Regions from separate parts of the Pseudoduganella sp. GW821-FHT11H04 genome, predicted to be linked through region 3. Evidence: riboswitches for the same ligand, from Rfam matches in the RefSeq annotation. Region 3 holds a riboswitch; each other region holds the start of a gene.
The links. Region 3 has a riboswitch for cobalamin ahead of AC1RTP_RS28415 (TonB-dependent receptor domain-containing protein). Riboswitches for the same ligand answer to the same signal wherever they lie in the genome.

Region 1 (7,057 bases), on a different contig from region 3:
TGTTCGGTTCACACCGGCAACGCCCATTTTCATTTCACCTTAGCTGCCGCGCTCGGCGTCGTCGTGCTCAGGGCGTTTGGTGTCTGGCAGCGATTCAACGTGGTCGACATCGATATCCGCGCCGTCCGGGGCCGGCGTATCGCCGCCGACGCTGGCGCGCTCGCCGGTGCCTTCGGCGTCGGTATCGCTGTCGAGTTCGGTGTCACGGGGGCCTGGCGGGCGTGCGCCCTGCAGGTCGCTGCCGGAATCGGACGAATCGCTGGGGCCGAGCGCCCCGGTGCCATGGCCCTTGCGCAATTCACGGTCGGGCTCGACTGGCATATTGTCCGGATCGAGGGTACTGGTTCCTGACATGATGTCCTCCTGTTTCCAGGAATTTAACAAATTCGGCTATCAGGCGGCGCAGTGTTGGAAGATGCCAACACTATGTTACTTGGGCAATATTACAGAAATATCTTCAGTTTTATCACATTTGTACCAAATTTCCCCCGCAGGTATAAGGTTTTCCCAAGATGTAGCTATCAAAAAATACGCAACCGATGCTTACATGGGACTTACGTTTGGGCTTTGATACAGATCAAAGTTGCATTTACCTTAGGTCAACACTAGTACAATTCAGGCTTGAACAAATTGCACAGGAGTGCCTGCAGAATGAGTAGTTTTGACGCAACAAACAAGCGCCTGAAAAATATTCATACTCGCATCCCGGAATTCCCGGAAGATCTGGTACGCCTGCTGCGCATGACCTATCACGTCCAGAAACGCATGAAAGATCTGGCGAATTCGGTATTGCGCAAGTACGACCTGGTCGATGCCAGCTATATGGTGCTGGCGGTGCTGTATGGTTCGGAGAGTGAGTCTTCGACCGCGTCCAACCTGGGTGAAGCCTGCATGGAAAAGCCGGCCAACCTGACCCGGGTCTGCAACGACCTGGAAGCGCAAGGCCTGATCACCCGCGGCAACCGCCCGGGCGACCGCCGCTGCGTGATGATCACCCTGACCGAAGCGGGCCGCAACCTGATCGAGCAGGTCATGCCGGAAGTCTGGACGCGTACCACGCGCGCCTACGAAGGCTATAACAGCGACGACATCAAGGTGCAGGAACAGCTGTTCAAGCGACAGCTCGCCAACCTGGACGTCACCGCTTAAATAAAAGTCGGGGTCAGGTCTGGCAATCGGACATTTTGCTGCGCAAAATGTCCGATTGCCAGACCTGACCCCGACTTTTATTTCACTACTTTTGAGGTTTGGTGTGCTTCATCGCGTAGATGAGGTGCTCCCACCAATGTTCGCGTGACTGCACGCCCAGCATGCATTGGCGGTCGATCTCTTCCTTGAAGACCTGGTCGCGGCATTGCATATTCATCAGCGCATTGCGCTGGTTTTCCGCATTGATCACGGCCACCACCAGCCAGAACACCAGTCCGCACAACAGGACCACCAGCGTCCAGGCCAGGTGATTGACCCAGGTGCGCTGCACCAGGCCGGCCTCGTCAGGGGCCGACTCCCGGAATGCTCTCATCACGCCTTCTTCACGTTCTTCCATCTTATTTCTTGGTCGCTGCAACCTTGGCTACCAGGTAATCCGCCACGGCAATCGCTGCAGCCTGGGACTGCTCTTCCGACTGGTTAGGACGGCCAGCCTGGGTTGGCGAAGTCATGTAACGGCCATCGACCACCAGGGTTGGTGCAAATTCCACCTTGTACTGGCCGATCAGGGTGCCGATACGCTTCATTTTAGACTCGACGCCGAAGGATTTATAGACGCTTTCGTACTTGGCCTTGTCCACGCCGGCGCTGACCACCACGGCGGTCACGTCTTCTTCACGCATCAGGCGCTTGTGGTCCTTGTGGATGGCGTCGAACAGCTTCTGGCTGGCGATATCAGGGGTGCCCATGGTTTCCAGGGTCACGTAGGCACGTGCCAGCACATCTTTCTCGTTGCGGGCGAAGTGGATACGGCGGAAGTGGACCTTGTCGGCGTTCGCCTTGACCCAGGCCGACATGCGTGGCTCGAGCGCATTGCAGTGCGGGCAGGTGAACATGAAGAACTCGATCACTTCAACCTTTTTGCCAGCGCTTTCAGTCGGCACTGGCGGAATGGTCGAGTAATCAACGCCCTCTTTTGGCTCGGCGGCGTAGGCGCCGGCGGCGGTGAACATCAGGGCGGCAGAAGCAATCAGCAGTCGCAGCAAACGCATGGTCATCCTTACAGATAAATGGTAAACGCCGCGAGATTACCATTTTTTGCGCGCTGTGATCAGCCCCGGCGGCCAAAATGGCGCCCCCGGGGCTAATTTAAGGCTGCTTTAAGCGCTTAGATCAGAAGTCGTAGCGCGCAGATACTTTCAGTTGGCGGCCATTGTCCGGGTAGATACCGCCGTGGCAGGAGAAGGCCTGGCTGTAGTGGTCCTTGTCGAACATATTGAGCGCAGTCAGCGCCAGCTCCCATGGGCCAAACTTGCGTGCATAGCGGCCGTCGACGGTGGTGTAGGCCGGCATGCGGGCGTCGCAGCTGTTGGTGAAATCGCCACCGTAGCGCTGCTTGCCGACGCGCTGTACGCCGATGTCGGCGCTCTGGCCGTCCGTTGGCAGCCATGCCAGGCGCACGGTGACGATGTTCTTCGGTACCAGCGCCAGCTCGCGGCCGGCGTTCGGGCCGGAGCGGAACTCGGCGTCAACCACCTGCAAGTGGCCCTGCACTTGCCATTCCTTGGCGAAGCGGTAGCTGCCATCCAGTTCGAAACCCTTGCGCTGGGTCGGCGCCAGGTTGACGTTGGAGCCGAACATGCCGGCGGTCGGGTCGTAATAGATCTCGTTTTCCAGGCGGTGGCGGAACAGGCGTGCGTCCAGCTTGGCGGCGCCGGCTGCGTAGCCCAGGCCGATTTCGGCGTCATGCGAAGTCTGGGTCTTCAGCGGACCGCCGGTTTGCGGGGTGTAGCCATTTTCGTCGGAGTTGGCGACGCGGTAGCTCTGGCCAACTTTGGTCCAGGCGGTCAGGCCTGGCGCAACCAGCATGCTGCCCTGCAGTTCCCAGGCGTTATGCGCTTGCTTGATGCTGTAGATGTCGGATGCGAACGGCGCTGGATCGACGGAGTCCTTCTCGAACAGTTCGCGGCGTGCACCGGCGGACAGGCGGAATTGCTGCGGGCCGGCGAACTTCACTTCATCGCGCAGGTAGAAAGCTTTGCTGCGCTGGGTCGCGTCTGCGGCTGACCAGTCGCTGTGGGTTTCGCGGTTCCAGCGGCCGAAGTCGACGCCGGCTACCAGTTCGTTCAGCAGGCCATTGAACTGGCCCAGGTGGCGTACGCGCGGCGAGAACTGGGTCTGCTTGCTGTTGTAGACCGACTTGGAGCCGAAGTAAGTGGCTTCCGCGTCCTTGGTACGGTGCGACAGTTCGGCTGCGAAATCAAAGGCGCCGACTTTGTGCGACCAGGCCGCGGTGTAGCGGTCGGTGTCGACCTTGCCGAAATCTTCAGGGGTGAAGGTCTGGCGCGGATTGGCTTCGAACTGCTTTTCCGACAGGCTGCCCGGGAAACGGGTGTCCTGGCGCGCGATGTCGGCGCGCAGCGACAGGCGGCCGAAGGCGCCGTCGAATTGCAGGCCGCCGTTAAAGCGCGACTGCTTGAAATCGTTGTTGTCGCGGTAGTTGTCGGTGCGCAGGTGGCCGGCCGATGCGTCGATGGCGAAGCCGTCGAAGCCCTGCGCTACGCTGCCGCGCACTTCGCCGCTGTGGAACTGGCCCAGTTCCGTGAAGACGTTGCCGCTGCGCTTGCCCGCTTGCGGGCGCTTCGTGACGATATTGATTACGCCGCCGGTGGCGCCTTCGCCATACAGGACGCTGGCGCCGCCGCGCATGATGTCGATATGTTCCACCAGGTCGATCGGGATGGTGGACAGGGTGGCGCTGGTCAGCTCGTTCTCGCTCATGCGCACGCCGTCCAGCACGATCACCACGTTCTGGTCGCTGCTGCTGCCGAAGCCGCGCAGGTCCAGGCTGAAGTCGGCCGGGCTGCCTACCAGGCTGGTACGGCCGTACACGCCGCCGATCTTGCGGATCGCTTCATTGACGCTGGAGACGCCGGAGCGGCGAATGTCGGCCGCGCTGATGGTGCTGGCGCCGATCGGCGCCAGCGATGGGTCGCTGGCGAAGCGGGAACCGGAAATAACGACGGTATCGGATTGGGCTTGGGCCGGTGCGGCGAAGCACAGGGCTACAGCTGCGGCCAGGGCGCAGCGCGAGGAGATGAAGGTCATGATCAAACAGTAGAAAGAGTATCCGCCTGCGTCCCCGCAGCCGGAATCCACAGAAGTCGCACCCTGCGCGGGCGCGCTTCCACCTCCCTGGCCGGTATCCGGGCTAGCAAGTCTGACCGGGCCACCTTCCTGCATTGCAGTGGTTATCTGGCGCGGCCTGCCGTCGTCAATGACGGCGCTTGCGTACCGTTGCGGGGGCAGCACTATGCGTTTCCCGTTTAACTGCCCCCATGAACAGGGGGCGGGCACCAAGGCGCCGACATTATATACGCAGGCCACGGTGGACCATGAAAATCTTGGCAATTAACCGACACTCAGGCTATATTTTCGCGTTGCAAATTATTTAATGGAGACTTATGCGTATCGCACAAATTTTGGCCGCGGCCGCCCTACTCGGCGGCGTCGCGGTCCAAGCCTCGCTGTGGGCGGAAGGCGGCACTCCCGCCACCGTACCGGAAGCGGGTACCGGCATTCCACTGGCGCTGCCAAAAGCCGCTGCCGTGACCCAGCCGAGTGCCGCCAATGCCTGGGGCGGCATCCGCACCGGGAAGGAAGCCACGCTGTCCGACCGCGTGGTGGACTACAAGATCGAAGCCAGCCTGGACCCGGTCAAGCACACCGTGGACGGCAAGCAGCGACTGACCTGGCGCAACCGCAGCAACGAGCCTGTGCGCAGCGTGTACGTGCACCTGTACCTGAACGCTTTCCAGAATGCTGAAAGCACCTTCTTCACCGAGCAGCGCAAGGCCGGCTCGGGCTTCCGTTCCGGCGTCGACACCAAGGATGGCGACTGGGGCTATATGGAGCTGCGCAGCGTGCAGCAAGGCGGCGCCAGCGTGCCGTGGAAGTTCGTGCATCCGGACGGCGGCCCTGCCACCGACCAGACCGTGGTGCGCATGGACTTGCCGCAGGCGGTAGCGCCGGGCGCCAGCACCACGCTGGACATCAGCTTCTTCGACCAGTTGCCGCGCGTGGTCGCGCGCTCCGGCTACTTCGGCAGCTTCCACCTGGTGGCGCAATGGTTCCCGAAAATCGGCGTACTGGAATTGCCGGGTGAACGCGGCGCCACCGCAGTGCGCTGGAATGCGCATGAATACCACTCGCAGTCGGAGTTCTATGCCGACTTCGGCTCCTACGACGTCAAACTCACCGTGCCGAAAGCCTACACCGTCGGCGCCACCGGCGAGCAGCAAGGCGAGCCGGTCGAAAAAGACGGCAAGCACACCTACCACTTCATGCAGGGCGACGTGCACGATTTCGCCTGGACCGCCGACAACCGCACCGCCAAGCCGCTGACCGCGACATGGCACGGCGAAGGCAGCCCGGAAGTGAAGATCACCGTGCTGTTCCCGCCGGAATACGCTTCGCACGCGGCGCCTTCGCTGCAATCGGCGAAGGACTCGCTGGAGTACTTCTCGCGCACCCTGGGCCCCTACCCTTACAAGACCTTGACCGTGGTGGTACCGCCCTTCAATGCCAACGAGGCGGGCGGCATGGAGTACCCGACCTTCTACACCGCTGACAATTACGGCGATGTGGCGCCGGGCACCATGGGCGCCGGCCTGCTGGACTTCGTCAACATCCACGAATTCGGCCACGGTTATTTCTACGGCATCCTGGCCAACAACGAGTTCGAAGAGCCGATGCTGGACGAAGGCTTGAACGAGTACTGGGATAACCGCATGCTGCGCGATACCGGCCGCAAATACTTTGCCGCCAGCCAGCTGTCGCGCCGCCTGGGCATTGCCCCGCCGGTCGACTTCATGCAGATCGAACGACTGGGCACGCCGCGCGAAGAACCGTCCGACCCGATCGGCCAGAATGCCTACGACCGCCTGCAAGGCGTTGGCCCTGTGTATTCCCGCACCTCGCTTGCGATGCACGACCTGGAAGCCCAACTGGGCAGGGAAACTACCGAGCGCGCCTTCAAGGAGTTCTACCGCCGCTGGAAATTCCGCCATCCGAGCATCGCCGACCTGCGTGAAACCCTGGCCGAAGTGAGCGGCAAGCGTGCGCTGGTCGAGCGCGTGTTCGCGCAGCAGGTGTACGCCATCGAGAAGGTTGACGACCGCGTCGCCAAGTTCAGCAGCGAAGAAGTCGTACCGCAGCCCGGCGTGCACATGGTGAACGGCAAGCGCGTGGAGCTGACCGAAGACCAGGCCGACGAACAGGCGGACAAGCAGCGCAAGGAATGGGAAAAGAAGCACCCTGATGCCAAGCCAGGCACCGGCGCTTTCCCTTACCTGACCAAGGTCACCGTGCGCCGCCGCGGCGCCGACGTGCCGCAAGTGCTGGTGGTGGAGTTCGCCGACGGCAGCAAGGAAACCGTGAACTGGAGCGGCCCTGAGCGCTGGCAAACCTTCGAGTGGACCAAGCCGGTGAAAGCCGTTTCGGCCCGCATCGACCCGGATAACAAGAACCTGCTCGACGTGAGCAAACTCGATGACAGCCGCACGCTGAAGTCCGACGGCAGCGCTGCACGCCGCTGGACCTTCGACTTCGCCGCCATTATCCAATCCCTGATTGCCCTGATTGCCACCGTATGAAGCTGACCACCAACCTGAAAAACGCGGCCCGCGCCGCCCTGCAATGGCGCCTGCTGCTGGTATGGCTGGCCGCCGTGCTGCTGCCGGCACTGCTGCTCGCCCTGCCCGTCTGGAGTGCGCTGTCCGAGCTGCTCAATCATTCCGTGCGTGCTCCCGAACTGGCGCGCACGCTGGACCTGCTCGCCTTTACCGACCTAATGGGTGAACTGCGCCGCAATAACGTTGCGCTGCAGGCAGGCGGCCTGGCTGCCCTG
Region 2 (7,057 bases), on a different contig from region 3:
CAGGCGCCGGACGTGATTCTGATCGGCGAGATCCGCGATACCGAGACCATGGAGCACGCGATTGCGTTCGCAGAGACCGGCCACCTGTGCCTGGGCACCCTGCACGCGAACAACGCGAACCAGACCATGGACCGTATCATCAACTTCTTCCCGGAAGAGCGCCGCAACCAGCTGTTGATGGACTTGTCGTCCAACCTGCGCGCCATCGTGTCGCAACGCCTGATCCGCACCGAAGACGGCAAGGGCCGCAAGGCGGCCATCGAGATCCTGTTGAACACCCCGACCATCGCCGAGATGATCTTCAAGGGTAACTTCCACTCGATCAAGGAGATCATGGCCAAGTCGCGCGAACTGGGCATGTGCACCTTCGACCAGGCCCTGTTCGATCTTTATAATAAGGGCCATATCGGCTATGAAGAGGCGCTTCGCAACGCCGACTCCACCAACGGCCTGCGCCTGCAGATCAAACTGCACGGCAATCGCCCACCGCCGGATGCCGCGGCTCCTACAGCGGCGGCTGCGCCGAAATCGTCGGGCGGCCTGAGTATGCAGATCGAAGAAGAAGAGGAAGACGAAGAAGAATGATCGAGTTTGAGAAAAAGATGTGCACGCGCGAGGAACTTGCTGCGCGCGTAGCGGCCCTGTCAAAGCCTGTGGTGATGACCAATGGCGTGTTCGACATCCTGCACCGCGGCCACGTGACCTATCTGGCGCAAGCGCGTTCCCTGGGCGCCTCGCTCGTGGTGGCGGCCAATACCGACGCCTCGGTCAAGCGACTTGGCAAGGGCGACGACCGCCCGCTGAATAATTGCGACGACCGCATGGCGTTGCTGGCGGCGCTGGAATCGGTCAGCCTGGTGGTGCCTTTCGACGAGGATACCGCGCTGGAAGCGGTGCTGCAGGCGAAGCCTGAGATCTACGCCAAAGGAGGCGACTACGATATGACCGCCATCCCGGAAGGGCAGGCGGTGCTGGCTTACGGCGGCAAGGCGGTGGCCATCGACTTCGAGCACGACCGCTCGACCACCAAACTGCTGGCCAAGGTGCGCATGTTTGGACAATAGGAGGCTGTCATGGCTTTTGGTGTGCTGCTGACCGACGAGGGCGTCGCTGAACTGGGCGCCACGCTGAAGGACTATCTTTCCGACGGACCGGCGGGCAAATTCCTGCCCTGCAAAGAGGCCAGTCCCGATCGCAGCTTCTTCCACCTGGTCTCCGAAGCGCGCAATGCGGACGGCGCGATGGTCGAGGTGGAGCTGTACATCCCCAACCGCTACATCAAGCTGGTGATGTCGGGACTGGAGCGCAAGCACATCGGCTTCCTTTGAAGCGCGCCTGGCTCAAATTCCAGAGTGAAATAGGCTTTGACACTGGAGACCATAAGAATAAGTATTCATGTCTAGATTTTTGAAGAGATTTTGGAGTGAAGGGCGCGGCGACGAGTTCGACGCCTGGGGCGCCTCCTGGTGGTTCCTGGAAGTGGATGAAAGCGGAAACGTCGTCCGGCAAGCGGAACTTTACAAAATAGGTAGGCTGATGCGTTATAGCGCCGCGCTTGTGGAAGACGAATTTACACTCGCCGAAACCTCAATGGATAAATCGTTTTGGGGGTTCGTCGAGATCTCGAAGGACGAGTTTGAGTCAATCTGGAATCGGCCGTAGCACCCCAAATCTGTTGGGCTCCCCCGCGGGAGCCGAATATGCCGCGCCGCGTAAACCTAGGCTAACAAATCTTCCAGCGTTGTCGCGTCGCAGAAGCGCTTGCTCCAGCGCACGACATCGTCCGCTCCACCATTTCTTAATTCAGTAAGAAGATGTTCCGGGATTGGACCGAAGCGCAGCTCGATCAGCTCGAGTAACGCCAATCTTCGCCCTTCCTCCCGGCCTTTCTCGATGCCTTGTTCAATGCCTTGTTCGATGCCTTGTTCGTGGCCGGTTCTCATGCCCCTTCGAACGCCCAGAGTGGTACCGCGCTCCAAACCCCGGCGAATCGCATCATGTTTGATTCTTTGTGAAAGCGTCAACATATGTACCTCCTCAATTTTCCCAAGTTCCCGCCTGTACTGAAGGTCCTGTTCTTCAGGTAGATGCATCAATCTGTCGAGCAACTCAAGAAGGTGCGAAACGCGTTCTTTTTCGCAGCTGCTTCCGAACAGGATTTCTGTCAGTTTGCATTTGGCATGCAAACGCGCCAAAGGTTCCCCTTTTGTTCGCATTGTTTTCAGATGAGCAGCGACAAACCATGCAAATGGGTTCCAGGAAGCCAGTAGTCCCGGCAATGCCGGCTCCAGGTCAAGCAACTTTACAACGCCAAAACGTAGATGCAGTTCGCACTCTACGAAGTTATAGCCGAATTCGCAGGGCCGCCAATTAAGGCATTGATCACCCAAGATAGCCAAGCTGATCACTGGTTGACGATACTTGGCAAAAAGCAAGGTGTGGTAGACGAACATGCGCTCGGTGAAGCGATCGTCGCGCTGGCATTGGACTTCGATGTGCAGGCAGACTTGCCTTCCGTCGAGGGTTTGACAGTGCACCACGCGGTCAGCATGGCATGCGTTGCTTGGCGCGGAGCTCCCATTTGCTGGCTGATGTAGTTCGGTGTCGAGGCTGGTAATTGGACATGCGAACTCCAGCCCGGCAGCAATGGCAGGGAAGCAAAGCAGCAAGAACTCCTCAAGCATGCAGTCCAGCGCGCACTTCCAGGCGCCGTCGAGCTGATCGGAGACATGGTTTTGGGAGTAGGATATGCACCTTTGAGTACACAAAGGCGTCGTAGTTCCCCGCTACGTCGGCACGGCTTTTGATCTGGATCAAAGGACGTGTCAAGTTCCTAGTGCTGAAGGATGGTGATCTTGCCGTCCGCCTCCAGGAAAGCATATTTCATCTTTTCCTTCGGGCAGTCTGCTTCGCGCAGCGCCTGTTCGAGGTCGCTCTCGGGGACGTGGTTGTGACGCAGCGCGTCGCGGAAGATCTTTCCGTCGCGCCCAAGAAGCACGGCGGTGCCTTCCACCAGGTCGGCGGCCCGCTTGCTGCGGGAAGTGACAAAGGCGACCGCCGCGTTCAAAGCCACCAGCGTCACGACGACAATCAAGCCGCCGGCCACCGAGTTGTCTCCGCCTGTCAAACCAGGCGAAACCGATTCACTCAGCAGCATCACAACCAGCAGGTCGAATGGCGTAAATTGTCCGATGGTGCGCTTGCCGCTCAGCCGCATCATGACCAGCAGCACGCAGTAGACCGCAGCGCCGCGCACGATGCATTCCCACCACGGGAGGTCGAGGTTGAACATCGTCAGCTCCTTTCAAGCCGGTTATACGACATTCCCGGCTGGCCCGGCCACACGCTTCCGTTCGTTAACCCGGCGTTGCCACGCCCAAGCGCTTTACTGTACTATTCGGCCTGGGTGCGCGCGTCCCGCCAGGGAAGCGCGTTAAACGGGAAACCGGTGAAACTGCAAATTGCAGCCATTCCGGTGCAGCCCCCGCTGCTGTAAGCCTGACGACTCCGGCAACGCGCCACTGCGGTAATACGCGGGAAGGCGCTGGAGAAGGATGAAGGCGAGCCAGAATACCGGCCCACATTTAACCAGCACTATTCTCCGGGGTGAAGGGAAGCCGCTGTCGACTGGCTTTCCGCGTTTTGCATCCCGGCTCCCGTCGACCGTCCTTTAATTCCCCCGTGATGGTGTCCCTATAGACCATTCGACGGGAGGTATCGAATGCACATCATGGAAGGCTTCCTGCCGCCGGCGCACGCCATCGGCTGGGCCGCCGCATCTGCACCATTCCTGGCCTGGGGCCTGCGCAGCATGAGGCGCGGCCTGCAAGCGCACCCTGAGCGGCGCATGCTGTTGGGCGTTGCCGCAGCATTTGCTTTCCTTCTGTCTGCGCTGAAGCTGCCTTCCGTGACCGGAAGCTGCTCGCACCCGACAGGCGTCGGCCTCGGTGCGCTCCTGTTCGGGCCCGCCGCGATGGTGCCGGTCGGTTTCGTGGTGCTGCTGTTCCAGGCGCTGCTGCTGGCCCACGGCGGCTTGACCACCCTAGGCGCAAATGTATTCTCGATGGCCATCGTCGGCCCCTTCGTCTCGTATGGCGTGTTCCGCGCTGTGGCCGCGATGGGCTTGTCGCGCACCGTGGCAGTCTTCCTGGCTGCCTGCCTTGGCGACCTGGCGACCTACGTCACCACCTCCGCGCAACTGGCCTGGGCCTTTCCTGATCCAATCGGCGGTTTTGGCGCTTCGTTCGCCAAGTTCGCCGGCATCTTCGCGCTCACGCAGCTGCCAATCGCCATCAGCGAAGGCCTCCTGACCGTGCTGGTAGTGAATGCTATGGCCCGCTTCAACGCGCATGAACTTCGCCTGCTGCCAGTCATGGCGATGGCCAAGGAGAAAACAGCATGAAGGCGCGCACCGCATTGATCTGGCTCGCCATCGTCATGTTGACGGTGCTGCCGCTGTGGTTCGCCGCCGTGCCATCTGCAGAGCCGGGTGGCACGGCGCCTGAAGCTTTCAGCGGCGCGGACGCGCGCGCCCAGCAAGCCATCACCACCATCGCGCCGAATTACAAGCCATGGTTCGCACCCCTGTTTGAACCGCCAAGCGGCGAAATCGCCTCCTTGCTGTTTGCTTTGCAAGCGGCCCTGGGTGCAGGCGTGATCGGTTTCTGGCTCGGTACGTCGGTGGCGCGCGAGGTTGCGCAAAAGTCTTCCCCTCAGGACGAACGTGCGGATTGACGCGGCAGCCTATGCCTGCCGCTGGCAGGGTGTCGCGCCATCCGCCAAGGCTCTGTTCGCGCTGGCGGGGATCGCGGCTGCCTGGCTCGCCTGCAGCCCGGTCGCGCTCGGCACGCTCACCTTGCTGTCTGTGCTTGCCACATTGGCTGGTGCGCGCGTGCCGCTGCGGACCTATTTTGCCGTGGCGCTGGCGCCACTCGGCTTCCTGTCGCTCTCCTGCCTGACGATGATGGTCACTCCCGTCGCGGACGGCGGCTGGCAATGGACACCGGCGCTGCTGCCCGCAGTGGCGGGCATTGCACTCCGTTCGCTGGCCGTACTGGCGGCGGTACTCGGCCTGGTCCTCACCACGCCGATGCCGGATTTGCTGCTTTTGCTGCGCCGCCTGCGCATGCCGGAACTGCTGCTGGACATGATGGCGCTGTGTTACCGCATGGTCTTCGTGCTGCGCCAAGCCTGGGAGGAGGGAAGCACCGCGCAGTCCGCGCGCCTGGGCCATAGCGGCTGGCGCCAAAGCTGGCGTTCGACAGGCCTGCTTGCGGGTCAAATGGCTGTGCAAGTCTGGCAGCGAGCTTCGGCATTGCAGATGGCGGCCGATGCGCGTGCCTGGCAGGGCAGCCTGCGTTTCCTCCCAGCGTCCTTCCCTCATGCGAGACGCCAGGTCACCCTGGCGCTGCTGGCGGGCGCAATGATGCTGGTCCTGGCCGCATGGGACCGCGCATGGGCATGACGGCAATGATGGAACTGGATGCGGTGACGCATACTTTCGCCGATGGCAGCGCAGGCCTGAGCGGCTGTTCGCTGGCGCTGGCAGGCGGTCGCCGTCACGCGCTGCTTGGCGCTAACGGCGCCGGCAAGACAACGCTGCTGCAGCATTTGAACGGCCTGCTGCGCCCGAGCGCCGGGCAACTGCGCTGGCGCGGGCACTCCTATGACTACGGCCGCGCGGGCTTGTCCGACCTGCGGCGCCGCGTCGGCCTTGTATTCCAGAACCCCGACCGCCAGTTGTTTTCGGCCCTGGTCGAGGAGGACGTGTCATTCGGCCCGCTTAATCTCGGCCTCAATGAAGCCACGGTGCGTGCGCGCGTCGCCGCGGCGCTTGATGCCGTTGGCCTGGCAGGCTTCGGTCGTCGCCCGGTGCACCAGCTCAGTTTCGGACAAAAAAAGCGCGTCTGCATCGCCGGCGTGCTGGCCATGGAACCCGAAGTGCTGCTGCTGGACGAGCCGATGGCGGGCCTCGACGCGCCGATGCAGGCGGAACTTGAGGTCTTGCTGGACCGCCTGGCTGCACGTGGCGTAACGATTGTGCTGTCCACCCACGACATCGACTTCGCCTGGCGTTGGGCCGACGACATTCACATGATGTCGGCAGGGCGCTGCATCGCCTCCGCCCCGGCGGCGCAACTGCCTTTGCAGCTGGACGCCTTGCGCGCCGCTGGCCAGCGTCCGCCGCTAGCCCTGGCGATGCACGCCGAACTGGTGGCGCGCGAGGTCCTTCCCGCCGGCGCAGCCCCGCGCAGCATGGATGCATTGCTGGCCGTGCTGCGCGCACAGCCAGTCACCGAACCTTCAGGAGAAATTCAATTATGACTACCGGCACCAAAGGCAAGGTATGGTTCGTCGGCGCCGGTCCCGGCGATCCCGAACTGATTACCGTCAAAGGCCAGAAGCTGCTGTCGCAAGCTGGCGCCGTGCTGTTCGCCGGTTCGCTGGTCGACCGCGCCGCCACACTGTATGCGCCGCCCGGCTGCGAGATCCGCGATTCGAAAGACATGACGCTCGAAGAAATGGTGGCGTGGCTGATCGAACAGACGCGCAAGCACGCCACCGTGGTCCGCCTGCAGACCGGCGACCCCGGTCTGTACGGCGCGCTGATTGAAATGGCGCAGCCGCTGGTCGCCGAAGGCATCGAATGGGCCGTGGTGCCCGGCGTGTCGTCGGCAATGGCCTCGATGGCGGCGGCGGGCGAGTCGATGACACTGCCCGAGGTGACGCAAACCGTGATCCTCACCCGCGTCGAGGGCCGCACCCCTATGCCGGAAGGAGAAGACCTGGCTAGCCTGGCGGCGCATCGGACCACGCTGTGCATCTTCCTGTCGATCACTCTGATGTACAAGGTTGAAGCGGCGCTGCGCGCGGCCGGCTGGCCGGAAGACGCGCCGATACTGGTAGTGCATAAGGCTAGCTGGCCCGGCGAGGAGAAGATCCTGCGCGGCACGCTGGCCGACATCAAGCAGCGTTGCCGCGAGGCTGGTGTCGCCAGCCAGGCGATGATCGTCGCTAGCCCAACCCTGGGCGCACTGCACTGGGAAAACCTGGTGCG
Region 3 (7,057 bases):
GTAAGCGACAACGATCCGGCGGCGCAGGGAATCAGCTTTCTTCATCGGAGTTCACCAACTTGTAGCCGATCCCCGGGATCGTGCGCAGCATGGCAAATGGATACGGCTTGTCGAGGGCCTGGCGCAGCGCGTGGATATGGGTGCGCAGCGCATCGCTGTCCGGACGTTCATCGCCCCACACCTCGTGTTCCAGGGCATCGCGCGTGACAATATGCGGCGCTTCCTTCATCAGGCTTTTAAGGATGGTGTAGCCGGTGCGGGTCAGGGAGAGCGGACGGCCGGCACGGCGCGCTTCATAGTTAACAGTATCGAAGGTAAGGTCGCCGAATTGCAGTACCGGGGCCTTGGCCTGCACTCCACGGGCGCGGCGTATCAGCGCGCGCAGGCGGATTTCCAGCTCCACCAGGGAGAATGGCTTGACCAGGTAGTCGTCGGCGCCGCTTTCAAAGCCGGCCACTTTGTCCTCCAGGGTGTCGCGGGCGGTCAACATCAGCACCGGGGTGGACTTGCCGAGCTCCCCGCGCAGCTTGCGGCACAACTCAAGGCCGTTCAGGCCGGGCAGCATCACGTCCAGCACAACGGCGTCGTATTCATGCTCGGTGGCCAGCGCCAGCCCGCCATAGCCATTGGCAGCGGTATCCAGCACATAGCCCTTCGGCTCGAGGAAGCCGAACAGGTTGGCGACAATATCCTTATTGTCTTCAATGATAAGTATCCGCATACGGGCATTATAATTCCGCGATGACTATCCCACACATCCCCCAGCTCAAAGACGAATCGCTCGCGGCACAGCTGGACCGCGCAATCAATAACAAGACCAAGCCTCTTGGCAGCCTGGGCGCCCTGGAGCCCCTCGCGCACAAGGTCGGCATGATCCAGAACACGACCAGGCCGGAAGTGCGCGATCCAGCCATCCTGGTGTTTGCTGGCGACCATGGCGTTGTGGCCGAAGGCATTTCCGCCTTCCCGCAGGACGTGACCTGGCAGATGGTCGAGAACTTCCTGGCCGGCGGCGCGGCGATCAATGTCTTTGCGCGCCAGAACGGCTGCCTGCTGAAGGTGGTGGATGCGGGGGTCAAACACGAATTCGGCCAGCGCGAAGGCCTGGTCAACCGCAAGATCGCCCCTGGCACCGCCAATTTTGCGCAGCAGCCGGCCATGTCGGTACAGCAGTGCATGGAGGCGATCGAATGCGGCATGGACCTGGTGGCCGAACTGCCGGGCAATGTGCTGGGCTTCGGCGAGATGGGCATTGGTAATACCACGGCCGCTGCGGCCCTGATGCACCGCCTGACCGGCATTCCGGTGGCCGATTGCGTCGGCGCCGGCACCGGCCTGGCCCCCGAGGGTGTGCTGCACAAGCAGCGCGTAATCGAAGCGGCAATGGCGCTGCATGCGGATGCCCAGGGCGGCCTGCAGGCACTGGCCACTTTCGGCGGCTTGGAAATCGCCATGATGGTCGGCGCGATACTGAAGGCGGCTGAACGCCGCATGGTGCTGCTGATCGACGGGTTTATCGTCACCAGCGCCCTGCTGGTAGCGTCCCGCGTGCAGCCGGCCGTCTTGGATTACTGCGTGTTCTCGCACTGCTCCGACGAAAATGGCCACAAACGCATGCTGGACTTCCTGGGCGGCCGTCCGCTGCTGAACCTGGGCCTGCGCCTGGGCGAAGGCACCGGCGCCGCGCTGGCCGTGCCGCTGCTGCACGCCGCTGTCAACTTCCTGAACCAGATGGCCACTTTCGAGTCGGCCCAGGTCAGCGAGAAGTCCGAGTAAGCGCCCATGCAGCAGCTGCGCCTGTTTTTCATCGCACTGCAGTTCTTCACACGGCTGCCCATCCCGCGCTGGGTGGGCTTTGAGCCGGACTGGCTGCACCACGCATCGCGCTACTTCCCTGCCGTTGGCCTGGTGGTGGCGGCGATTGCGGGTTCCGTATACGCGGCGGCGGCGCTGGTGCTGCCGCCGGCGGTTGCCGTGCTGCTATCCACTGCCGCCGGCATCTACGCCACCGGCGCCTTCCATGAAGATGGATTCGCAGATAGCTGCGACGGCCTGGGGGGCGGCCACACGCGCGAGCGCGTGCTGGAAATCATGAAGGATTCGCGCATCGGCGCTTACGGCGCGATCGGCATCGGCTTGATGCTGGCGACCAAAGTCGCAACGCTGGCCAGCCTGCCGAAGATGGCCGTGCTGGGCGCGCTGCTGGCAGCGCACCCGCTCTCGCGCCTCATGGCCTGCTCGCTGATCTGGCGCATGGAATACGCACGCGCCGAAGGCAAGGCCAAGCCGCTGGCGCAGGAAATGGGCAGTGGTGAATTCCTCATCGCCGCCCTGACGGCCGCCCTGCCTGCCGCCGCCGTGGTGGCCGCAGGCTGGATTCCGGCCATCGCACTGGCGGCTGGCCTGGGCTGCATGCTGTTGGCGACATTCTGGCTTGCACGCAAATTCCAGCAGCGGCTGGGCGGCTATACCGGCGATTGCCTGGGCGCCGTGCAGCAGTTGACGGAAGCCGTGTTCTACATTGGCGCACTGGCCTGCGCGTGGAACTGATTCTCATCCGCCACCCGCAACCGGAAGTGGCGGCAGGCGTCTGCTACGGCAGCAGCGATATTCCCGCCCTGGCGACGGCGCTCGCCGACGGCCACGCAGCGCTGGCGACGCAAATTGCACCGGCGCTGGCCGCCGGAGCGCGGCTCTATTCAAGCCCTTTAAGGCGCTGCACCGCGCTAGCCTCCATGCTGGGCGATTTCACGACTGACGCCCGCCTGGTGGAAATGGATTTCGGCGCCTGGGAGCTTCGCCCCTGGTCCGACATTCCGCATGAAGAGGTAGACGCCTGGGCTGCCAACCTGCTGGACTACCGCCCCGGCGGCGGCGAAACCGTGCGCGAAGTTGCCGCCCGCGTGCAATCCTTCCTCGACCAATTGCAGCACGACGCCGTCATCGTCTGCCACGCCGGCACCATGCGCCTGATGGCCGCCATCGCCGCCGGCGAACCGCTGCAACAGGCCGCCGCAAAGCCAAACCAGATCAAGTACTGCGAAGCCCTTCGCTTGTCCTGGCCCGCCAAGTCCGTATAATGACGGGGTTTTGGTGCTCGCATTCGAATTCTCGAACGCAGTTAAACGGGAAACACGGCGCTGTTCATCACAGCCAACGTGTGCTGCCCCCGCAACGGTAAGCAAGTGCCGCCTTCAATGTGCGGCAGCGACCTCTTAGCCACTGTGCAAACGCATGGGAAGGCCAGGCCGCCAGACTTGCCAGCCCGGATACCGGCCAGACCAGGTGGGAACGCGCCCTGCGCCCGTTCCTGTTCATGCCGGCTTACGGGGACGTGGGCCGGCGGCTAGTTACGAAAGTTGTCATGATTTCTCCCGCCACCAGGCAAGCGGCCCTCGCGTCGCTGGCATTGGCCGTTGCCGCACCTGCCGTCCAGGCTCAAGCCGAGGCTCCCGCGCTGAATGCCGTTCTCGTCACCGCTACCCGTACGCCGCAAGCTGCGCGCGACATCATCAGCGATTCGCTAAGCATTGGCGCGGACGAAATCGTCCGCAGCGGCGCCGGATCCATTACCGAACTCCTGCAGCGCCAGCGCGGCATCGAAGTCACGCGCAACGGCGGCCCTGGCACCAATGCGGTCGTATTCCTGCGCGGCTCGAACGGCAACCAGGTGCTCGTTCTGGTCGATGGCGTGCGAATCGGCTCGGCCACCAGCGGCGCCGCCGCATGGAACGCAATCCCCATGGGCGCGATTGACCATATCGAAGTGGTGTACGGCCCATTAAGCACGCTTTACGGCGCCGACGCCATTGGCGGCGTAGTCCAGATCTTCACCAAAAAAGGCCAGGGCAGCCTGGCACTGGATGCCAGTCTGCTGGCCGGCAGCTACGGCATGCGTGCCGGCACTGCAGGCATCTCCGGCAGTGCCGGCGCCGTCAGCTACTCGCTCAGCGCGGGCCAAGAGCGCGCCGACGGCTTCTCCGCAACCCTGCCGGGCAGCGCCAGCTACAACAAGGACGACGACGGTTACGACCGCAAGCACGCTAACGGCCAATTGTCCTGGCAAATCGCGCCGGGCCACGGGCTGGGCGCAATGTTCCTGCATAGCGACCAGCAGTCTGATTTCGACAGCGGCGCCACCGTGCGCGCGTGGAGCACCCAAAAGCTGGACACCATCGCCCTGTACTCCCGCAATCGCATGAACCGCAACTGGCAAATGACGACGCAGGCGGCGCAATCGCGCGACAAATCCGGCAGCTTTACCTCCATCGCCAGCCAGATCAACACAAAGCAAACGCAATACAGCTGGCAGAACGACATCGCATTTGGCCCGGATACCCTGCAACTGCTGGCGGAACACCGCAAGGAAGAAGTGGAGTCCAATACCGCGGCCCTGGTGCGCGAGCGCCGCACTACTTCCCTGGCTGCGAGCTACAACATGAAGCGCGGCGACCACCTGTTGGCCGCCGCGGCACGAAATGACGACAGCTCGCAATATGGCTCCAGGAGCACCGGCTCCCTGGGTTACGGCTACCGCTTCACGCCGGCGCTGCGCCTGAACGCCAGCTACGGCACCAGCTTCCGGGCACCCACTTTCAATGAGCTGTACTACCCAGGCTACGGACTGCCAGGCAACCGTCCGGAACAAGGCCGCAACAGCGAGATCGGCCTGCACTTCGAACAAAACGGCACCATGCTGGGCGCCGTCGCCTATCGCAACCGCCTGAGCAACCTGCTGGTAAATACCACCCCATGCCCAGTGCCTGGCTTCCGCCAGGGCTGCGCCTACAACGTCAACCACGCCACGCTGGAGGGTATTTCCCTCTCAGCGCGCCAGCAACTGGGTAATTCGTTCGCGCTGTCGGCCAGCGCCGACCTGCAAAATGCGCAAGACGACAGTACCGGAAAGCAGCTGGTGCGCCGCGCCAAACGCCACGGCAACGTCGCACTGGAATATACTGCGGGCAGCCTGAGCTCCGGTGCCGAATGGCAGATTTCCAGCTTCCGCTTCGACGATGCGGCCAACCGCAACCGCTTGGGCGGCTACGGTTTGCTGAACCTGTACGCGGCATGGGATTTCACCCCGTCGTGGACTGCCACCCTGCGCTGGAACAATGTCGCCGGCAAGCACTATGAACTGGCGCGCAATTACAGCACCGCTGGCTCCTCGGTGTACGCCGGCCTGCGCTATAGCTACAAATAAATGAGATAAGCTGCCTGCTATGCATCCACTATCCGCCAATCTGCGCCTGCGCGCCGTTACCGTCATCGTCCTGCTGGTGCTGTTGTCCTTGGCCAGCCTTGTGGCGGCCGGCATGATCGGCTCGGTCAGCATCCCATTGGCCGACATGCCGGGCGCACTGCGCGAGGTGATCAGCGGGCAGCCAAACTCCCTGCCAAGCCATTTGCTTGGACTGCGCCTCGAACGCGCCGCCACGGCCTTTGTCACCGGCGCTTCGCTATCGCTGGCGGGCGTGATGATGCAAGCCTTACTGCGCAATCCCCTGGCCGATCCTTATGTATTAGGCATCTCCTCCGGGGCATCGGTCGGTGCGCTGGCTGCGCTGCTGTTCATGTGCGCCGCCTGGATAGTCGATGCGGCCTCCTTCGCAGGTGCGGTGGTGGTGTCGATGATGCTGTACTTCCTGGCTCGCCGCGACCTGCGCGGCGGCACGGCTGCGGAGGGCGGCACCGCCCTGCTACTGCTGACCGGCGTGATTCTTTCTTCCGCCTGCGTCGCACTGGTAACGCTGATGCTGTCGATTGCCCCGGAAAGCCGCCTACGCACCATGGTGTTCTGGCTGATCGGCGACCTGGCAGGCTCCCCGCTGCGCTGGTTGCCGTGGATCGTGCTGGCGGGCGGCCTGGCCTTCGCCTTGCGCGCGGCCCGTTCGCTCAATGTCATGGCATTGCATGCCGAAGCGGCGGCAACGCTGGGCATACCGGTGAGCGCGCTGCGCAAGGGCCTGTTCTTCTGCTCCGGCCTGTTAACCGCCAGCGCCGTGACCACTGCAGGCAGTATCGGCTTTGTCGGCCTGATCGTGCCGCATGCCTGCCGCTTCGCATTCGGCCCCGACCATCGTTTGCTGGTGCCAAGCGCAGCGCTGGTTGGCGGCGCCTACCTGGTGCTGGCCGACACGGTGGCGCGCACCATCATCGCGCCGCAGCAGCTGCCGGCCGGCGTGGTGACGGCATTGGTCGGCACGCCTGTCTTCCTATATCAACTGCACCGCCTGAGGAAGTAATATGATCGCCACCCATCAACTGCGCCTTGCCATGGGCAAGCGCACACTGGTCGACCAGCTGGATTGGCAGGTGGGCGACGGCGAATGCTGGAGCGTCATCGGCCGCAACGGGGCTGGAAAGAGCACCTTGCTGCGCACCCTGGCCGGTTTGCGCCAGCCGGAAGCCGGCCATGTCAGCATCGATCGCCGCGCCTTGGGCGAGTGGCCACTGCAGGAACTGGCGCTCAAGCGCGCCTTCCTGGCCCAGGCCCGCAGCGATGCGTTCTCGTATTCCGTGATCGAAACCGTGCTCTCGGCACGCCACCCCTACCACGACAACCGTTATTGGGAAAACAGCGACGACCACCACGCTGCCATTGCAGCGCTGGCTGCGATGGAAGTAGAGCACCTGGCCGAACGCGACGTGCGCACCTTGTCCGGCGGCGAACGCCAGCGCGTGGCGATTGCCGCAATGCTGGCGCAAGATACGCCGCTGCTGTTGCTCGATGAACCAGCCAATGCCTTGGACCTGGCGCACCAGGTCAGCGTAATGTCACTGCTGGCCAAGCTATGCCGCGAACAGCACAAAACCGTTGTGATGGTGGGGCATGACCTGACCCTGGCGCACAGCGTGTCTTCGCATGCCCTGCTGCTGATGGGGGACGGCCGCTGGCTGGCCGGTCCCGTCGAAGAAGTGATGCAGCCGACGGTGCTCTCCGAATACCTTGACCATCCTATCGAAATCGTTCGTCACGGCGAACGCACCATCTTCATTCCCGGGAGTTTTCCTGCATGAGCGACATTAATGAACGCCACCGCGACCGGATGGCGCG
Region 4 (7,057 bases), on a different contig from region 3:
AATCGTTGCTGTGGAAGCCTGCGCCGTAATTGAAGAAGAATTCCGTCTTATTCCAAGGCCCCATCACCAGCGACAGCTTGGGCGAAACCAGATGGTCGTTCGAGATGCCGCTGTTTTCCGCGATGGATGTATTCACATTGAAGCGGTAGCGGTCAAAGCGCGCACCGGCGATGGAGCGCACCCATGGAGCCCACTGCACCGTATTCTGGAACCAAGCGCCCAGGCTCGATTCCGAAACACGCGATTCCGCGATCGGGTGCAGTACTCGCTGCTCCGTGGTGGCGAACAGGCCCAGCGGAGCGATACGGTCGAAACGTCCCTGCAGGCCGACCGCGTTTTCCATCGGCCGCCCGGCCAGTTCCCCAAACCAGGTATGGGTCACGTCGAAGCCCTTCATGACACGGCGCTCCGTCTGCAGCACCTGGTCACCATCGACAGGATCGTCGAGCAGGTAGGTAACGTTGTTGTACAGCGCCAGTTCGGCGCGCACGATATAGGCATGCGCCTCCGTCAAAGTGCCGTCGCCGCGCTTGCGCCATTCGCTCGAGAGGCTGTAGCGCGAAGTGCGCCCCCCGTCGTTCGGGTCGACCGCACCGAATCTATCCACCCGCCCATCCTGCACGGCGCGCAGGGGAATCTGGCTGGTCGCATGCCAACCCGACTTGTAGCCCATTGCCGTGACGCTGAAACGGTCGTCGCCGGCGCCCGAGCTGTAGCGCAGCAATCCGTTCGCCTTATGGAAGGCCTCAGGCAACTGCCACGGACCGTCGTTGTGCGCCAGTTCAAGGGCGTAGGTCAGGTTGCCTTTGCCAGCGCCCACGGAATCGGCCACCAGGCCGCGGCGATAGGCGTGTGCGCCCACGGTCAGCGAGGCAATGCCGTCATTCAGCTTCTCCGCGAGCCCCAGGTGCGCCGCACCGGCGGACGCAAAGTCGCCTTCGTCCGCGTAGTAAGGGCCCTTGCGGTAATGGATCTTGCCGACCACTTCAGGAATCAGGAAGTTCAGGTCCGTGTAGCCCTGGCCGTGGGCATGCGTACGCATATTGACCGGCATGCCGTCGACGAAAGTGGCGAAGTCGGTACCGTGGTCCAGGTTGAAGCCGCGCAGGAAATACTGGGCCGCCTTGCCGTCGCCGCTGTGCTGGGTGACGATCATGCCAGGTACGAATTCCAGGATTTCGCCCGGCCGCAATGCGGGGCGGCTGGCAATCAGCTTGGCCGTGATGGTGCCTTCGCTGGATGCGTCGGAACTGCCGACCGCGTTCTGATAATGGCCCGTGACGTGGACCGTGTTCGATGTTTCCTGCTCTTGTGCTTGTGCCTGCGCGGCAGCGCACAACGCCCCCGTGATCAGGGGGATCATTGCTTTTTTCATTTTGATTGATTGAATCGGTAATCCCGCCCACCTCCCCGTGAGCGCGACCGAACAGCGCGCGCAACGTTGCCGATGCACGCACCACCTGTCTGGCCGGTATCCGGGCTGGCAAGTCTGACCGGCTTGCCTTCCCATGCCTGCGGCACAGTGGCTTATCGAGTCGGCCTGTCGTCGAGCGACGACGCTTGCTTACCGTTGCGGGGGCAGCACACCCTGGCCTGCCGGCTGAAGCAGCGCGGCCATGTGTTTCCCGTTTAACTGCGCGCATGAACGCACGCGGGGCACCAAACGGTTGGGATTATACGTAGGGCCAGCGGTCCGTAGCAACAAGATCTTCCAGTTTGCCGCGCGTGGCCCAACCTTCCATTTCCAGCATTGGCTTTGGATAGAAGCCTGCGACATGGCCGAGGCAGATGACGGCGACCGGCTTGCCGCCTTCCGGTATGCCGAGCAAGGCAGCCAGCTTGTCCGGATCGAACAGCGAGACCCAGCCCATGCCCAGGCCCTCTGCTCGCGAAGCGAGCCACATGTTCTGGATGGCACAGGCTACCGATGCCAGGTCCATTTCGGGAATCGTGCGACGGCCGAAGACATGCTTTTCGCGCTGGTCCATCAAGGCTGCCACCAGCACTTCACCGCAATCGCGGATGCCTTCGACTTTCAGGCGCATGAATTCTTCGTTGCGTTCACCCAACGCCGAGGCGGTGGCCTGGCGCTCCTCTTCCACCAGGACGTGGATCTGCTGGCGCAGTTCCGCACTCTGGATGCGAATGAAGCGCCAGGGCTGCATCAGGCCAACACTGGGCGCCTGGTGCGCGGCGGCCAGCAGGCGTTTTAACAGGGCTTCATCGACCGGACCCGGTACGAAATGCCTTACGTCGCGCCGCTCGGCAATCGCACGATAGACGGCATCGATTTCTGCCGCATTAAAACTGCTTCTCAATTTGCTCTCACTGCTGGTGGAATACGAGTTCCTCGACCTTTTCGCCGTTGCACAGGTGCTTGTCGATGATCCGGTCCATATTGTCGGGGGTGACATTGTAGTACCAGGTGCCATCCGGCTGGACGCAGACGATCGGGCCGCCCTTGCAGGCGGCGAAGCAGCTTACCCGGCTGCGCTTCACACGCAAGTCGCCTTCGTTCAGGCCGGCGGCCTTGAATTTGTCGCCAAGGCTGTCGAACAGCGCCTGCGACTGGCCGTCGGCCGTGCAGCGCGGGCCGGTGCATACCAGCAGGTGGCGGTTGTAGCTGCCGATCTTTGGCTTTACCGGAGTCTCTTCGCTGCTCATGCTTCGCTCTCTTCGGTTGCAGGGGACGCTTCCACTTCCCACGGTTCGTCGAGTGTGGCGCGGATGTAGTCGGCCGGCAGGCGGTACTGCGCCGCCAGTGCCTCGATGCTGGCGCCTTCCTCATGTTCGGCGCGCAAAGTGTCGAGCCAGCCAAGCAGGCCGGTGGACAGCGAGCGGCCGGCACGTTCGCCTTCGCGCGTGGCGCCGCCGTCCTGCATATCGTATTTGTTGGCATAGCCACGCGGCGTGACCATCAGGCCATTGCGCACGAAGGTGTTGCTGTTGCCGATCAGGACCGTGCTGAGCATGCCGATGTCGGCGTCGCCCATGCTGTCGAGCGTGGTGAAGACGATGTTTTCGCGGCGGCGGTAAGCGCTCTTGACGATGGCGACAGGGGTGTCCGGGCGGCGATGGCGCAGGAACAGGCGCTGCGCCTCAACGATCTGGCGCGTGCGGCGGCCGCTTTTCGGGTTGTACAGCGCCACCACGAAGTCCGCCATCGCCACCGCGTCCAGGCGGCGCGCGATCGTCGGCCATGGCGTCAACAGGTCGGACAGCGAAATCGCGCAGAAGTCGTGGGTCAGCGGCGCGCCAACCAGGGCGGCGCAGCTGTTCAGGGCCGATGCACCGGGAATGATTTCAACTTGTACCGGATCGTCAGGCGTCCAGCCGGACTGGAACAGCACCTCGTAGGTCGGCCCGGCCATGCCGTACACGCCGGCGTCGCCTGAGGAGATCAGCGCTACCTTCTTGCCTGCGCGCGCCGCTTCCAGCGCGCTGACGGCGCGGTCCAATTCCTCGGTCATGGACTTGCGGATGATTTCCTTGCCTTCGATAAGGTCGGCTACCAGTTTAATGTAGGTGACGTAACCGATCACCACGTCAGCTTCGGCGATGGCGTCGCGTGCACGCTGCGTCATATGGTCTACGCTGCCAGGGCCAATTCCCACCAGCATGATCTTGCCGGCGCTTGCAGTAACTTCAGTATTCATTTGATTTTCCTTGCGATCGAGACGGTGACGTTGCGGTTATCCACGCCCCTCAGTTTGAATTTTTCGACTACCAAGGCGGTCATCGGGGTTTCTGGTCCTGCCGCCAGCAGCGCGGCGGCTTCGCTCACCGAGGGCGTGCCGGTGTATTTGCGCACGGTCTCGGAGGGGTTCGGCACCGGCACCGCTGCCAGTTCCTCTGGCGCGTAAAAATGCAGCGGCCAGCCATGCTCCTGCGCGAATGCCAGCAGCGCCGCTTCGTCGCTTTTGAGCGTGATGCTGGCCACTGCCACGACCTGGGCTGGCTGCGCGCCCGCTTCGGCCAGTGCGCTGGCAACTGCATCGCGCACGGTTTGCAGCGCCGCGCCGCGGTCGCAGCCCAGGCCGACGGTGAATTCAGTCATGCCGCGCTTTCCAGCGGCGGGCGGTACACCACCAGGCGTTCATGCAGCGAGGTCCAGCGCTCGTCCGGCACTTCGGCGTGCGTCACCCACAGCACGGCAGCATAGCGCTCCTGCAGCACTTCGTCGAAGCGCGTGAAGCAGTGGATGTTTTCCGGCAGCGGGGTCGGACGCGTCCACCAGTCAGGGCTGCCCGCTTCCTGCACGAAGGCGATCGGCTCGCCGTTGACTACGTGGGCCGATACGCGAGTGATGTTGATCTTCGGTGCTTCCACGCGCCAGCCGAGGTGGCGGCCCAGGATGTCGACCGGGATGGTGCGGCCAACGTCCGATGCGGTGGTCAGCACGGGCGCCGCGCCGATCAGATCGGCCACCCGCTCGCTCCATTCGTTGGCGCCGCCGACGTGGCCGGACAGGACCGGAATCACGAACTGGCCGGCGTCATCGACCACGATCACACCCGGGTCCTCATCCTTGCTGCGCAGGTGCGGAGCGATCAGACGGACCACGGCACCAAGGGATACGAAGAAAATGATCTGGTCGTATCCTTCGAACAGCGGGCCGATTTCGTCGCGCAGGGCGCCGTCGTAGGCACGTACTTTATTCGGCAGGTCGGCGAACTGCGCTGCGAACTTGGCGGATGTGCAGATGTCGGCGCCTGGCAAGTCGATGGCCAGGCGCGCAGCCTGCGCTGCGCCGTGCTTGGTGATTGCCACCAGGCAGAGGCGCGGGGCGATGGTTTCGGTAAGGGTTACGCTGCTCATGCAGTCTCCAGGGAGGTTGGTTGCGGGCCTTCTTTTTTCAGGCAGCCCTTGATTCGTTCGCCGCGAATGCGGTTCTGGTGCTTGACGATCAGCAGCGAGAGGTAGCTGACCTTGGTGCCGCGCAGAGCCAGGATTTCACCGGCGCTGAAGCGGCGCTCGTCCGGAGCGCCAACGCGTTCGATGAAGTGGGCGCCGGCCAGCAAGTCCTTGCGCTCCAGCCAGTCGATCAGTTCATCGAGCAGGGGCTTCACCTTCATCAGCACCAGTGTGTCGAAGTCCGGCAGCAGGCGGTCGACGGCGCTCACGCCGTAGGCAGCCGGCACGATTGCCACCGTGTCGTCCTGCTCTGCAAACGGCACCGGCACGTCGGCGCAAGCGGCGGTGAAGGAGTTGACGCCGGCAATGATTTGCACCGGCACGCGGTCGTCCAGGGCGCGCACTGTGCGCGCCAGGTGGCCGAAGGTGGCGTAGGTGCTGGCGTCGCCTTCAACCAGGAACAGCACGTCGCGGCCTGCGCGCAGCCATGGCAACACAGTTTCCGCGGCCTTTAGCCAGGCGCGCCCCAGCTTTTCGCCGTCGTGCGTCATGGGGAAGAGCAGCAACTGATGCTGTTCCGGCGGTTCAAGGCCGGCGCGATGCACGATATCGAATGCGTAGCTCGGCGTCTTGCCGCTGCGGGCGGGGTAGACCCAGATGGCGTCGCGCCGCTGCAGCGCGTCCCAGGCGGCGCGCGTGATCAGGCCCGGATCGCCGGGGCCGAGCGAAATGCCCCACAAGGTTCCCGTCATGCCGGGCCTCCCACGCGGCGGGCGCAAACGATCCAGACCGGATTTTCGGCTGCCATGCGGTGCATGTGCAGGATCGGCTTGCTGCGCGCGGCTTGCAGTTGCAGCACGTCCCAGCTCACGCCATCGCCTTCGAGCGCCTGCAGTGCGGCCGTGGCGGTGGCGAGGTTTTCCAGTGTGACGAAGTTCATCACCAGGGTGCCGTTTGCGCGCAGGCGGCGCAGGATGCCTGTGATCAGGCCGCCCAGCTCGCCGCCAGAGCCGCCGATGAAGACAGCGTCCGGGTCGGGCCATGCGTCCAGGCCTTCAGGCGCCTTGGCGTGGTACAGGCTGTAGTTGGAAAGGCCGAAAGCGGCATGGTTGCGGCCTGCGATGGCGCAGTCTTCCTCGTTCTTTTCAATGGCGAAGACGTGGCCCTGCGGGCACAGGCGCGCCGCTTCCAGGCCCACGGAACCGGAACCCGCTCCGATGTCCCACACCACGCTGTCCGCCCGCAGTTGAAGGCGCGCCAGGCTGACAGCGCGCACTTCCTGCTTGGTGATCAGGCCTTTCTCCGGCTGCCGCTGCTCGAATTCGGCGTCCGCCAGGCCAAATCGCACGCGGTTTGCCATTGGCGTGACGCGCCACAGCAGGACCACGTTCAGGGCGGCAAAGCGCATTCCCGCCGCTTCATGCGGACTGAGTTCGGCGAGCACGCGTTCCTCCGGCTGCAACAAGTTTTCTGCGACCGCCATGTGGAAGGCGTCGCCCAGGCCCTCGGCCAGCAGGAGGCGTGCGATACGATCAGGGCTATTGTCAGGACTGGTCAGTACCAGCAGGCGCGAATGCTGGCGCAAGGCCTGCGCCAGCGCATACAGGCCGTGGCCGGGCGTGGCGCCGCGCGACCATTCGCCGGCGTCGCGCGCATGCACCGAGACGATGCGGGCGTCCTGCCATGCCAAGCCGATGCGCGCGCAGGCCAGCTGCAGCGTGGACAGGTTAGGCAGGATGTCCAGCGCCTGCACGCACAGGTGCTGTGCCAGGTACGGAGCGATGCCGTGGCACAGCGGGTCGCCGGTCGCCAGCACTACGCAGCACAGGTTGTCGGCGCGCGCTGCGCGCACCCATTCCGGCACTTGCTTCAGTTGGCCTGTCAGGTCGCGGCAGATGGCGCCGGATTTGAATTCATGTTTCAACAGCGCCAGGGTGCGCGCGCCGCCGATTACCACGTCGGCACTGCGCAGCAAGGCCAGCGCCGTAGCGTTCAGGCTTGCCGCGCCGTCGTCCAGCACGCCGATCACGCGGCAAGGGTTAGGGTCAATGACACTGGTATCCATATTTTTATTCGGGACTTGGTTCGAGTTCGATGTCGAGGATGTGGTCGATGCCGATGCGCCTTGCGTCGGCGGCGCGTTCCTGCGGCAGGGCCGGCGCAGACCAGACGTCGGCGACCTGGTTGCCGCTGAAATCGCAGA

Region 1: it holds a riboswitch for cobalamin, as region 3 does, so the genes downstream of both, AC1RTP_RS21480 (TonB-dependent receptor) here and AC1RTP_RS28415 (TonB-dependent receptor domain-containing protein) in region 3, are expected to answer to the same signal.
Region 2: it holds a riboswitch for cobalamin, as region 3 does, so the genes downstream of both, AC1RTP_RS24440 (energy-coupling factor ABC transporter permease) here and AC1RTP_RS28415 (TonB-dependent receptor domain-containing protein) in region 3, are expected to answer to the same signal.
Region 4: it holds a riboswitch for cobalamin, as region 3 does, so the genes downstream of both, AC1RTP_RS24365 (TonB-dependent receptor) here and AC1RTP_RS28415 (TonB-dependent receptor domain-containing protein) in region 3, are expected to answer to the same signal.

What each region holds. Positions count from the first base shown of each region.
Region 1 is NZ_JBXARE010000011.1:81,466-88,522, forward strand. It holds gene AC1RTP_RS21460 (hypothetical protein) at 40-354, opposite strand; gene AC1RTP_RS21465 (MarR family winged helix-turn-helix transcriptional regulator) at 652-1,149, shown strand; gene AC1RTP_RS21470 (hypothetical protein) at 1,235-1,546, opposite strand; gene AC1RTP_RS21475 (thiol:disulfide interchange protein DsbA/DsbL) at 1,548-2,201, opposite strand; gene AC1RTP_RS21480 (TonB-dependent receptor) at 2,323-4,257, opposite strand; cobalamin riboswitch at 4,330-4,525, opposite strand; gene AC1RTP_RS21485 (M1 family metallopeptidase) at 4,614-6,803, shown strand; gene AC1RTP_RS21490 (hypothetical protein) at 6,800-7,057, shown strand, end outside.
Region 2 is NZ_JBXARE010000016.1:11,102-18,158, reverse strand. It holds gene AC1RTP_RS24470 (PilT/PilU family type 4a pilus ATPase) at 1-585, shown strand, start outside; gene AC1RTP_RS24465 (adenylyltransferase/cytidyltransferase family protein) at 582-1,064, shown strand; gene AC1RTP_RS24460 (hypothetical protein) at 1,074-1,328, shown strand; gene AC1RTP_RS24455 (hypothetical protein) at 1,396-1,662, shown strand; gene AC1RTP_RS24450 (RpnC/YadD family protein) at 1,719-2,684, opposite strand; gene AC1RTP_RS24445 (DUF421 domain-containing protein) at 2,834-3,292, opposite strand; cobalamin riboswitch at 3,388-3,596, shown strand; gene AC1RTP_RS24440 (energy-coupling factor ABC transporter permease) at 3,722-4,402, shown strand; gene AC1RTP_RS24435 (energy-coupling factor ABC transporter substrate-binding protein) at 4,399-4,734, shown strand; gene cbiQ (cobalt ECF transporter T component CbiQ) at 4,724-5,464, shown strand; gene AC1RTP_RS24425 (energy-coupling factor ABC transporter ATP-binding protein) at 5,455-6,324, shown strand; gene cobM (precorrin-4 C(11)-methyltransferase) at 6,321-7,057, shown strand, end outside.
Region 3 is NZ_JBXARE010000029.1:3,706-10,762, forward strand. It holds gene AC1RTP_RS28390 (sensor histidine kinase) at 1-45, opposite strand, end outside; gene AC1RTP_RS28395 (response regulator transcription factor) at 32-721, opposite strand; gene cobT (nicotinate-nucleotide--dimethylbenzimidazole phosphoribosyltransferase) at 742-1,776, shown strand; gene AC1RTP_RS28405 (adenosylcobinamide-GDP ribazoletransferase) at 1,783-2,550, shown strand; gene AC1RTP_RS28410 (histidine phosphatase family protein) at 2,541-3,080, shown strand; cobalamin riboswitch at 3,075-3,295, shown strand; gene AC1RTP_RS28415 (TonB-dependent receptor domain-containing protein) at 3,365-5,203, shown strand; gene AC1RTP_RS28420 (FecCD family ABC transporter permease) at 5,223-6,245, shown strand; gene AC1RTP_RS28425 (ABC transporter ATP-binding protein) at 6,247-7,020, shown strand; gene cobO (cob(I)yrinic acid a,c-diamide adenosyltransferase) at 7,017-7,057, shown strand, end outside.
Region 4 is NZ_JBXARE010000016.1:1,229-8,285, forward strand. It holds gene AC1RTP_RS24365 (TonB-dependent receptor) at 1-1,363, opposite strand, end outside; cobalamin riboswitch at 1,450-1,679, opposite strand; gene bluB (5,6-dimethylbenzimidazole synthase) at 1,674-2,318, opposite strand; gene AC1RTP_RS24375 ((2Fe-2S) ferredoxin domain-containing protein) at 2,326-2,664, opposite strand; gene cobJ (precorrin-3B C(17)-methyltransferase) at 2,661-3,656, opposite strand; gene AC1RTP_RS24385 (cobalamin biosynthesis protein) at 3,653-4,057, opposite strand; gene AC1RTP_RS24390 (cobalamin biosynthesis central domain-containing protein) at 4,054-4,818, opposite strand; gene cobI (precorrin-2 C(20)-methyltransferase) at 4,815-5,606, opposite strand; gene cbiE (precorrin-6y C5,15-methyltransferase (decarboxylating) subunit CbiE) at 5,603-6,919, opposite strand; gene AC1RTP_RS24405 (cobalt-precorrin-5B (C(1))-methyltransferase) at 6,924-7,057, opposite strand, start outside.